2 regions of the Candidatus Berkiella cookevillensis genome follow, and region 2 is predicted to be linked to the other one. Evidence: riboswitches for the same ligand, from Rfam matches in the RefSeq annotation. Region 2 holds a riboswitch; the other holds the start of a gene.
The links. A riboswitch is a leader RNA that binds a small molecule or an ion and turns the genes downstream of it on or off. The one in region 2 is predicted to bind thiamine pyrophosphate.

Region 1 (4,196 bases), 230 kb from region 2:
GAAAAGCGTCAAGCTAAAAAAGAAAAGAAAGAAGGCAAGTAAATCATTACTTGTATACCTGCCTTGTGTATAAGCGCGCCAAGGCAGGTATTTGTATAGATATCCTACTTAGTTGTTTCTCGTTGCTTAGTTTCTAGTGCCGTACAAGCAATTTCTCCCGCGCGTTTGCCAGAGAGCAGCATACCACCAAAGGTAGGTCCCATTCGTGGTAAGCCACATTTTTCTGATACAGCCATCCCAGAAATGATTAAGTTAGGAAATACCTCTCCTGTGCGTGCTACAATTTCTTTTTCAGAGGCTTCTACCCACAAGGGGCCCATCCCTTTAGATTCCAGCATTTGCCTTTTACCAAGCAATCGGCAAATAATCGCATCATGCCCTGTTGCATCGATGACGAGTTTAGATTCAATGATGATAGGATCTAAGCAAGTGATCATTCTGGGCAATTGTGTGACAGGCATAGAATTAATGACTAAGCCAGTTAATACTTTATTTTTAACAACAACATCTTCAACAATGGTCATATTCAAAAATGTAACACCTGCTTCACAAGCACCTCGTATTAAACCAGAAGCAAAAAAAGCGGAGTCTGCCACAAAAAGCCCTGGTTTATATTCTTTATAGGCAATATTCAATTCATCTAAAATCGCTTGAGCAGGGGCACGCAAAGTGACTTTATTCATTAAGTAGCCACCGATCCACATGCCGCCACCCAGATAATTATTTCTTTCTATGATGGTGACTTTATAGCCACGTTGTGCAAGATATCGACCTGCAACCAGTCCTGAGGGGCCTGCACCAGCGATAATCACATCTGATTCAACCGCTGAGTCAAGTTGAGCATGGTATTCATGGATAATAGCGCGTGTTATTTCTTTTTCATCGATCTGTGTAAACATCATTTGTTTCCTTGTACTGCAATGATTAAACGGGAGAGAAAAAACGGTTGGTATAGCACTCTGAGAGGGAGAGTTGAGCGTCTGTGATCTTTAGGCGCTGTGCATAATTTTTTACTTTTTGCCAATCTCTATCAACATTTTTTAAGTCTGAAGAGAAATAAGGATGCGTTGCCTGAAAAATTTTCTGATAAACAGGTCTATTTAAACTGGGTTTTGTCGCTATTAAACATTTCCACGCTTGCTCGGGATCTTTTTTTGTTACTTGTAACCCCTGTTGTAACGCTTGTAAAAAGCGATGAATCATTTGATGGTTGTCTTGTAAAAATGAATCATGTGCGATGACTTGAATAGAGCAAAAACAGCAACATCCTAATTGAGCCATTTCATCAATAGGCATTAAATAGGAAGGCATGCCCGCTGCTTCAAGTTCTATTTGTTGGAAGCTAGCAATACCAATTGCAGCATCAACGTGACCTGTTAAAATGGCTTGTGTGGCATCCATACCAACGCGTATAGCTTCATAGCAATTAATCGGAAAACCTGCTTCTTGTACAAGATTATCAATCATTATTTTTCCAAATTCACCCACATAACCAATGCGTTTATTTTGAATGTCTGCGATGTGTTTTATACGCTGCTTTAAAGGAGAAATAAGTCCTGTAGGCGGTTCATCTAATACAGTAGCGATAGATTGAATTGCATAACCGCGTGCGCGTGCAGCGAAACAATGTACCATGGCTTTTAGCCCTAATTTAATAGCACCCGTTCCGATGATTTTTGTGACATCGCTGGGATTGGTTGGTTCTATAATGGCAAGATCGATACCATATTTTTCAAAAAATCCCATTTCTTGAGCAACCACTAAAGGTGCGTGATAAGGATTTAGATACCAATTGAGTAAAAAAGGAACATGCATAAGCACCTCTTACTATTTTTGAGACAGTTTCTAATGAAAAAGAATTGAAGTAATATTTTGAAATGCAAAGCAAAAGAAAAAGCGATAGTCATGTGCGAAGACTATAATTGCTTGAAAATTTCAAAATAATAAGATGCGATCAACGATCGGGCATGTGGAATAAATAAGGTAAGTATTTAATAAGTGAAATTGATAAAAATAAAGCATAGTCAAACATTTCTCTTCCCTCCGCAGATATTATTCAGAGCAGGTTCAGCGGGTTCAATCAAATAAATTGATCATCTCAGCACAACTGTGCACCCCGAGAGTTTAAGCCATCGTTACAAATTGAAGTACTAATGGCTATCGTTTGAAAATTCTAGACATACTGTTAATAAAAGTAAAGCATCTATTGAAAAATAGTTTAGAGCTTTAATTTCTTATCTAGCTCTAAAGTAAGCTCTTCGACCTGTGGTACATTGTTATTTCTTGCTGCTTGTCCTGCTGCATAAATGGGATAATACCAAACAAGATCTTGTGTATAAGGCCTTTGTCCAGTCAGACTTGCATGCAAAGTTCGTATTTGGCCAGCATTTAAATTTCTTAATAGCGCGCTAAAATCTTGAAGTAAATAGGTTTCCAAAGTTCGACAATGTTGATCAACAGTGTTGCGATTAAATAGCGTCACGATATACCAAAGAGTGCTTGCGAGCCAAGAAGGTGTACTCACAAAAGAAGGAGATATGTTCACAGGGCGAAGCATCATTTCTTGTTCTGATGTTTTTGAGTAGAGTGGTGTGAGATCAGATCTATATTCAGCTCTGTATTGTTCAATAAAATGATATTGTGCTTTTGACAAAGAGATCTCAGGACGTTTTTCTCGCACAAAAGCAATTGCTTCCTCAGGCGTGTAATCAAGAAATTGCATGAGATAGCAAATAACCATAACGACACTGCGACCCCTACCTGCTTTGCAATGCACATAGGCGGTTTTTCCATTGTGAATGCATTGATGCATTTGTTCTACTGCAATACGAATTTGCTCTAATGGTACATCGCCGCCAAAATCACGCATTTTCACTTGCAAATGTGTGACATCTTTTTCTACCCAAAAGTGTGGTGATACGGGGGTGAGTGCAAGTAGCCCATTACCCTTTAACTCAAAATCTCCGCAACAAGAAACAACCAAGCCAAGCTTTCTGCTTTCTAGGAAGGATTCTTCCAATAATAAAGAGCCATGCTCCCAGTCTGCAATGGGGATTGCACCAAGCTTCAAACCGGGAATGATAGTAGACCACCAAGGTCGGTTATTTCTTAAAATAGGTAATATACGTGGGAGAACAGATACAGTGTAGAAAGTAAATCCATATTGAAATTTAGCAAAAAAAGAAGAATCAGATTCGGATTCAAGTGTTGTAGACCTTGCTGATGGTTGGCCTATGTATGGCACAATGGCATAAGAGGTTGCATCATTGCCTGTCTTTGTTTCTTCTGATTCTTTAGAAGTATTTGTGCCGTTTAGCATAGATATTACCTTCGATATTACCTTGAGTTAATTTTTACTATACCCTAATAGATCTTAGCAATGTGAGTCATCTGATTTTTAGTTGTTATTTAACTTTCATTATTCTTTGACACAAATACAATTTATTTAAACACTGGATAGGCTTGTAAAAAATATATGCTTGAATCTGTACGTAAAATTAAAAACAGCTCTGCGACTATCTTAAAAATTCATCGCTATCGAGCCTTTTCTGCTGTTGAACGCGCAGATAGTACCAATTATGTTGATACAACAGGCACAATAGAGCATTCAATTGTTATTACAAGCAATGAGCGTTATTTTGCATTGCTAAAGCGTTTAGGGGCAGGCGCTTATGGTGTGGTAAAAAAAGCACTTGATTTGCTCTCAGGACAGGCAGTTGTTGTGAAAATAGAGCGTGTTGATGATACAGTCGCTTATTGCCAAGATCTGTATTGCTCAAAACTGGGTTCACAAAAAATAGAAGAGACAGAAATTCAGTTAAAGCTAGAAAAAGCACGAGCTCAGATTGGGGAGGCAGTACAAGAGCAGCTCATGCTTGAGGAGCAAGTCAATAAAGCTTTGGGCAGATTTCATGGTTCTTTATACCGAAAAAATGCACAAGGTATGCGGAAGCGTTATTTGTTCATTGACTATGTAGACGCACAAAATCTCTATGAACAAAATCATATGCTTTCTTCATACCAAGAAAGTCTTGAGGTTGGATTGCAGGTTTTAGAAGCGCTGCAAAATTTACATGCGGTTGGTTATTATCATGGAGACTTAAATCTCTGGAATATCTTGTATTCAGCTGTTAAAACAGATGTTGCCCTCCCCTCCGTACACATCATTGATTTTGGATGCGCACTCAAAAATGAAA
Region 2 (4,196 bases):
ATTGCTACGCCACGCGCCACTGAATGACGATTCAGATGCCATAAACTACTATCATGTAGTCGGTTTTTTATCCAACTTAAACCCTCATGATTTTTAATCGTTTTAGAAGGCACATATTTCTTAAACCAATTGCGCAATAGCCTTTCTCCATAACAAGCAAATATTAGCAATTAAACCAGCTATTTCTTTCTGCCTTTTACAATAGACAGAATGATCCCTATCAGCAATATACCTACTGTAACCAGAAACGATACGATGGGCGGAAATTTTACGAGACCAAACACTTCTGTGATAAAGATTTTTGAGCCTATAAACATCAATATAATTGCTAAGGTAAACTGCAAATACACAAAATAACTCAGCATTGCTGCCAATGCAAAATACAAAGAGCGCAACCCTAAGATTGCAAAAATATTACTGGTATATATTAAATAAGGATCTGTGGTAATCGAAAAAATAGCAGGAATAGAATCAACCGCAAAAATAACATCTGCAATTTCAATCATAATCAATGCTACAAATAAAGGCGTAATATAAAGCTCTAATTTACCTGTTTTAGGGTTCTGTTCTCTAACAAAAAAACTATGCCCATGTATCTTTGACGTAACCCAAGAAGTTTTACTTAAATACCGTAATATTGGATTTTTTGATATATCTGTTTCCCCACCTTGCTTGACGAGCATTTTAAGTCCAGTAAATATCAAAAACAGTGCAAACAAATAAAGTACCCATTGAAACTGGCTTACAATGACAGTACCTAGGGCAATCATCGTACCTCTTAAAACAATCACCCCTAAGATCCCATAAAACAAGACCCGATGCTGATATTGTCGCGGAATAGAAAAATAAGTGAAAATCATCGACATCACAAAGATGTTGTCCATCGATAAAGTTTGTTCAACAACAAACCCTGTCCAATAAGTAAAGGCGGCAGCTTGTCCTAAGTACCACCATATCCATCCGCCAAAGCCTAGACCAATTGAAAAATAACATGCATACATTCGTAGACTTGTTTTAATATCAATTTCTTTATCTTTACGATTAAAAACACCTAAATCGAGCGCAATCAGCACCAAAACAATCGACAAAAAGATAACCCACATCCAAAGTGGTTTTGATAAGAATTCTTGTGAGCCATAAGATAAAAGTGATTGCATGAAACTTCCTGTTTGTAGCCAAAGAAGGATATTGTCTATTATCTTCTATCCTGGCTGTAAATTGTAGCTTATTAGTATGTCACGACAACAAATATTTAGAAAACTACCTACATAGATAAACACTGCTTCCCTAAATATACAGAATTCTCAAAAATCTACCATTGTAGTGTTGGCCAAATATGATAAAAGTGATGCACAGGTCCATGCCCTTTGCCAACAGAATTTAGCTGTGCGGCTTGTAATGCATGAAATAAATAATGCTTTGCTATCTGGCAACTGCTTGGTAAATCTTTACCTAAGGCCAAACAAGAGGCTATCGCCGCAGACAGTGTGCAACCTGTGCCATGTGTATTATTGGATATGAGACGTTGACTCTTTAGCCAAAGATACTTTCCTGTATTATCAAGATAGAAATCATTTGCATGCTCATCCTGAGTATGTCCACCTTTGAGCAAAACAGCGCTTGCACCTAAAGACAGCAAAACATTGGCAACCACAGGCATCTCCCCCATGCACCCAGTGAGTTCATGAGCCTCTGGTAAATTCGGCGTCACGATTGTGGATAATGGTATAATATATTGTTTCAAAGCATCGATGGCATCCACTTGCAATAATGCATCTCCACTCTTAGCCAGCATTACCGGATCTAAAACAATTGGAATATCTTTCGCATATTTTTCCAAAAAATGCGCAATCAATTGAATAATTTCCACTGAAAAGAGCATACCAATCTTAATACTACAAGGTACAATATCTTCAAAAATAGCATGCATCTGCTCTTCAATGCATTGCAATGGCAGAGTATAACAACGCCTGACACCGATTGTATTTTGCACAGGCAATGCCGTTAAAACGCTCATACCATAGCATCCAAAAGCAGAAAAGGTTTTTAAATCTGCTTGAATGCCTGCGCCACCTGAACCATCAAAACCAGCTATCGACAAACATTTATGCCGCATCTTATTTTCCATCACATCTAAGATCAATACTTTTACGCAATTGTTGCGTTACCTCTCGCGCATCACTTGCATCATGAATAGCACTGATCACTGCAATGCCATTTGCACCATTTTTCAAAACATCAGCAACGTTCTTCGTTGTAATCCCGCCGATAGCAACAATAGGATGACGAGCTAATTTTGCAGCTTGATTCAGTCCTTGCGCCCCCCAATGTCTAACGACATTATGCTTCGTTTTTGTCCTGAAAATAGCACCCATCCCAATATAATCAATAGGCAAATCATTGGCAGCTTTGAGCCTTTCAATTGAGTTGATAGAAGTGCCTATTATTTTATGTGCTCCTAACATTGCCCGAGCATGCAAAACAGAACCATCTGATTGTCCTAAATGAACACCACAAGCATTGCTTGCAAGTGCCACATCAAGGCGATCATTGATGATCAATGGAATATTGAGAGGATCTAAAATTTCTTTGAGCCTTGCAGCAAATTCAATTAAAAAGCGATGGCTCGCATTTTTTTCGCGCAATTGAACAGTCGTAATGCCAAAAGCAACACAGCGTTTTATAAAAATAAGATATTGCTCAAGAGGGCAATCTTGTCGGTGGGTAACAAGCATCAGCTTGTAAAAATTTTTATTTATTTCTTTGTTCATTTTCTTTCCTCAATAAATTGCAGAAAAAAAAATGAATGTAGAATCTACAACACTTAATCAATCAAGAAGAACCTATGAAATCAAAAGCGCTATCGTTCAACATCACTCTCCCTCCGCAGGCATTAACCAGAGCAGGTTTTAAGGGTATTTCTCAGCCTTTTATCACGTGATAAAAAGCACCCCTGGTGAAAAAATTTACTATAAAGAAAATACAGAAAATGTCAAACAAAGCCACATCAAGACACACAGCAATGCATTTTATTTTATAGTCACAACACATGGCTTTCACCTATATTGCACGTTATGATATGCCTTAAAAAGCACATGATGTTGTTTATTAACTAACAAAGGTTTTTTATGGAAGAGAGTAGCCCCCCAAAAGAAAATGTTTTAATCATAGAACTCAATGAATTCAATACTGATTTGTTAACAGCTGCTGTTAAAGCACACTCCTTACCTAATATAAGCAAGTTACTTAATAAACATCGCGCGCATTATAAAACCAATGATCGCTACAACAGCGGCTACCTAGAACCATGGGTGCAGTGGGTCTCGATTCATACTGGCACACAAAGCCAAAAACATAAGATCAAACATCTTGGTGACCTGCCTGATTTACAATGTGCTCAAAGCTGGGAAATCTTAAGCGATCATAATATTACAACCGGAATTTGGGGTGTCATGAATGGGGCACGGCGTAATAAAGAAAATGTGCAATTTTTCTTACCAGATCCTTGGACGTTTAGCGAAAACGCTTACCCAAAAGACTTAAACAATTTGCTGGATTTACCTCGTTATGTATCCAAAAACTATAGAAGCTTAAAAATAAGTACGCTATTTTCTCAAGCACTCAAGCTCTTTCATTTTATATTTACATCAGGCCAAGGAACCAAGATATTCGCATCTTGTCTTAGCTTGCTTGGCTCACTCTTAAAGCGTGGCAAAAAACCTTATATTTTTATTTCATTTTTTGACTATGTCTCAACCTTATTATTTATCAAATATAAACGACGCTTTAATCCTAGATGCTCTATTTTATTTTTAAATTCATTGGCTCATATTCAACATCACCATTGGAAAGAAGGGGCAGACGGCATTACCGCTGAAATACTGCATGGGTTGCAAACTATTGATAAAATACTAGCACTTATTACCGAGCATTTCCCCAATGATGAAATCATTGTGCACAACGGCCTGTCACAAATGAATACAAACCATGAAAAACCATGGGTACTGTATCGTCAGAAGGATCCTCTAGCGTTCTTAAAAGCCATGCGATTAAAGCCTGTGGCAGTAGAACAACATATGACACATGATGGACATGCTTTTTTTGCAACCAAAGAAGATTGTCAAAATGCATATAACTTTTTAGCCTCTTTAAAGATAGAAAATAAAAATCTGTTCCATGTTGAAAAAAATAGCCAA

Region 1: linked by a shared signal. The riboswitch ahead of CC99x_RS02680 (ABC transporter substrate-binding protein) and the one ahead of thiE (thiamine phosphate synthase) in region 2 are both predicted to bind thiamine pyrophosphate.

Annotation. Positions count from the first base shown of each region.
Region 1 covers NZ_LKHV02000001.1:607,168-611,363, forward strand. Annotated here, with positions in the region: gene CC99x_RS02675 (sulfide-dependent adenosine diphosphate thiazole synthase) at 105-902, opposite strand; gene CC99x_RS02680 (ABC transporter substrate-binding protein) at 925-1,815, opposite strand; TPP riboswitch at 2,022-2,129, opposite strand; gene CC99x_RS02685 (dual specificity protein phosphatase family protein) at 2,219-3,319, opposite strand; gene CC99x_RS02690 (protein kinase domain-containing protein) at 3,476-4,196, shown strand, end outside.
Region 2 covers NZ_LKHV02000001.1:372,371-376,566, reverse strand. Annotated here, with positions in the region: gene CC99x_RS01625 (DUF2062 domain-containing protein) at 1-137, opposite strand, end outside; gene CC99x_RS01620 (TerC family protein) at 180-1,157, opposite strand; gene thiD (bifunctional hydroxymethylpyrimidine kinase/phosphomethylpyrimidine kinase) at 1,313-2,116, opposite strand; gene thiE (thiamine phosphate synthase) at 2,118-2,771, opposite strand; TPP riboswitch at 2,862-2,965, opposite strand; gene CC99x_RS01605 (hypothetical protein) at 3,129-4,196, shown strand, end outside.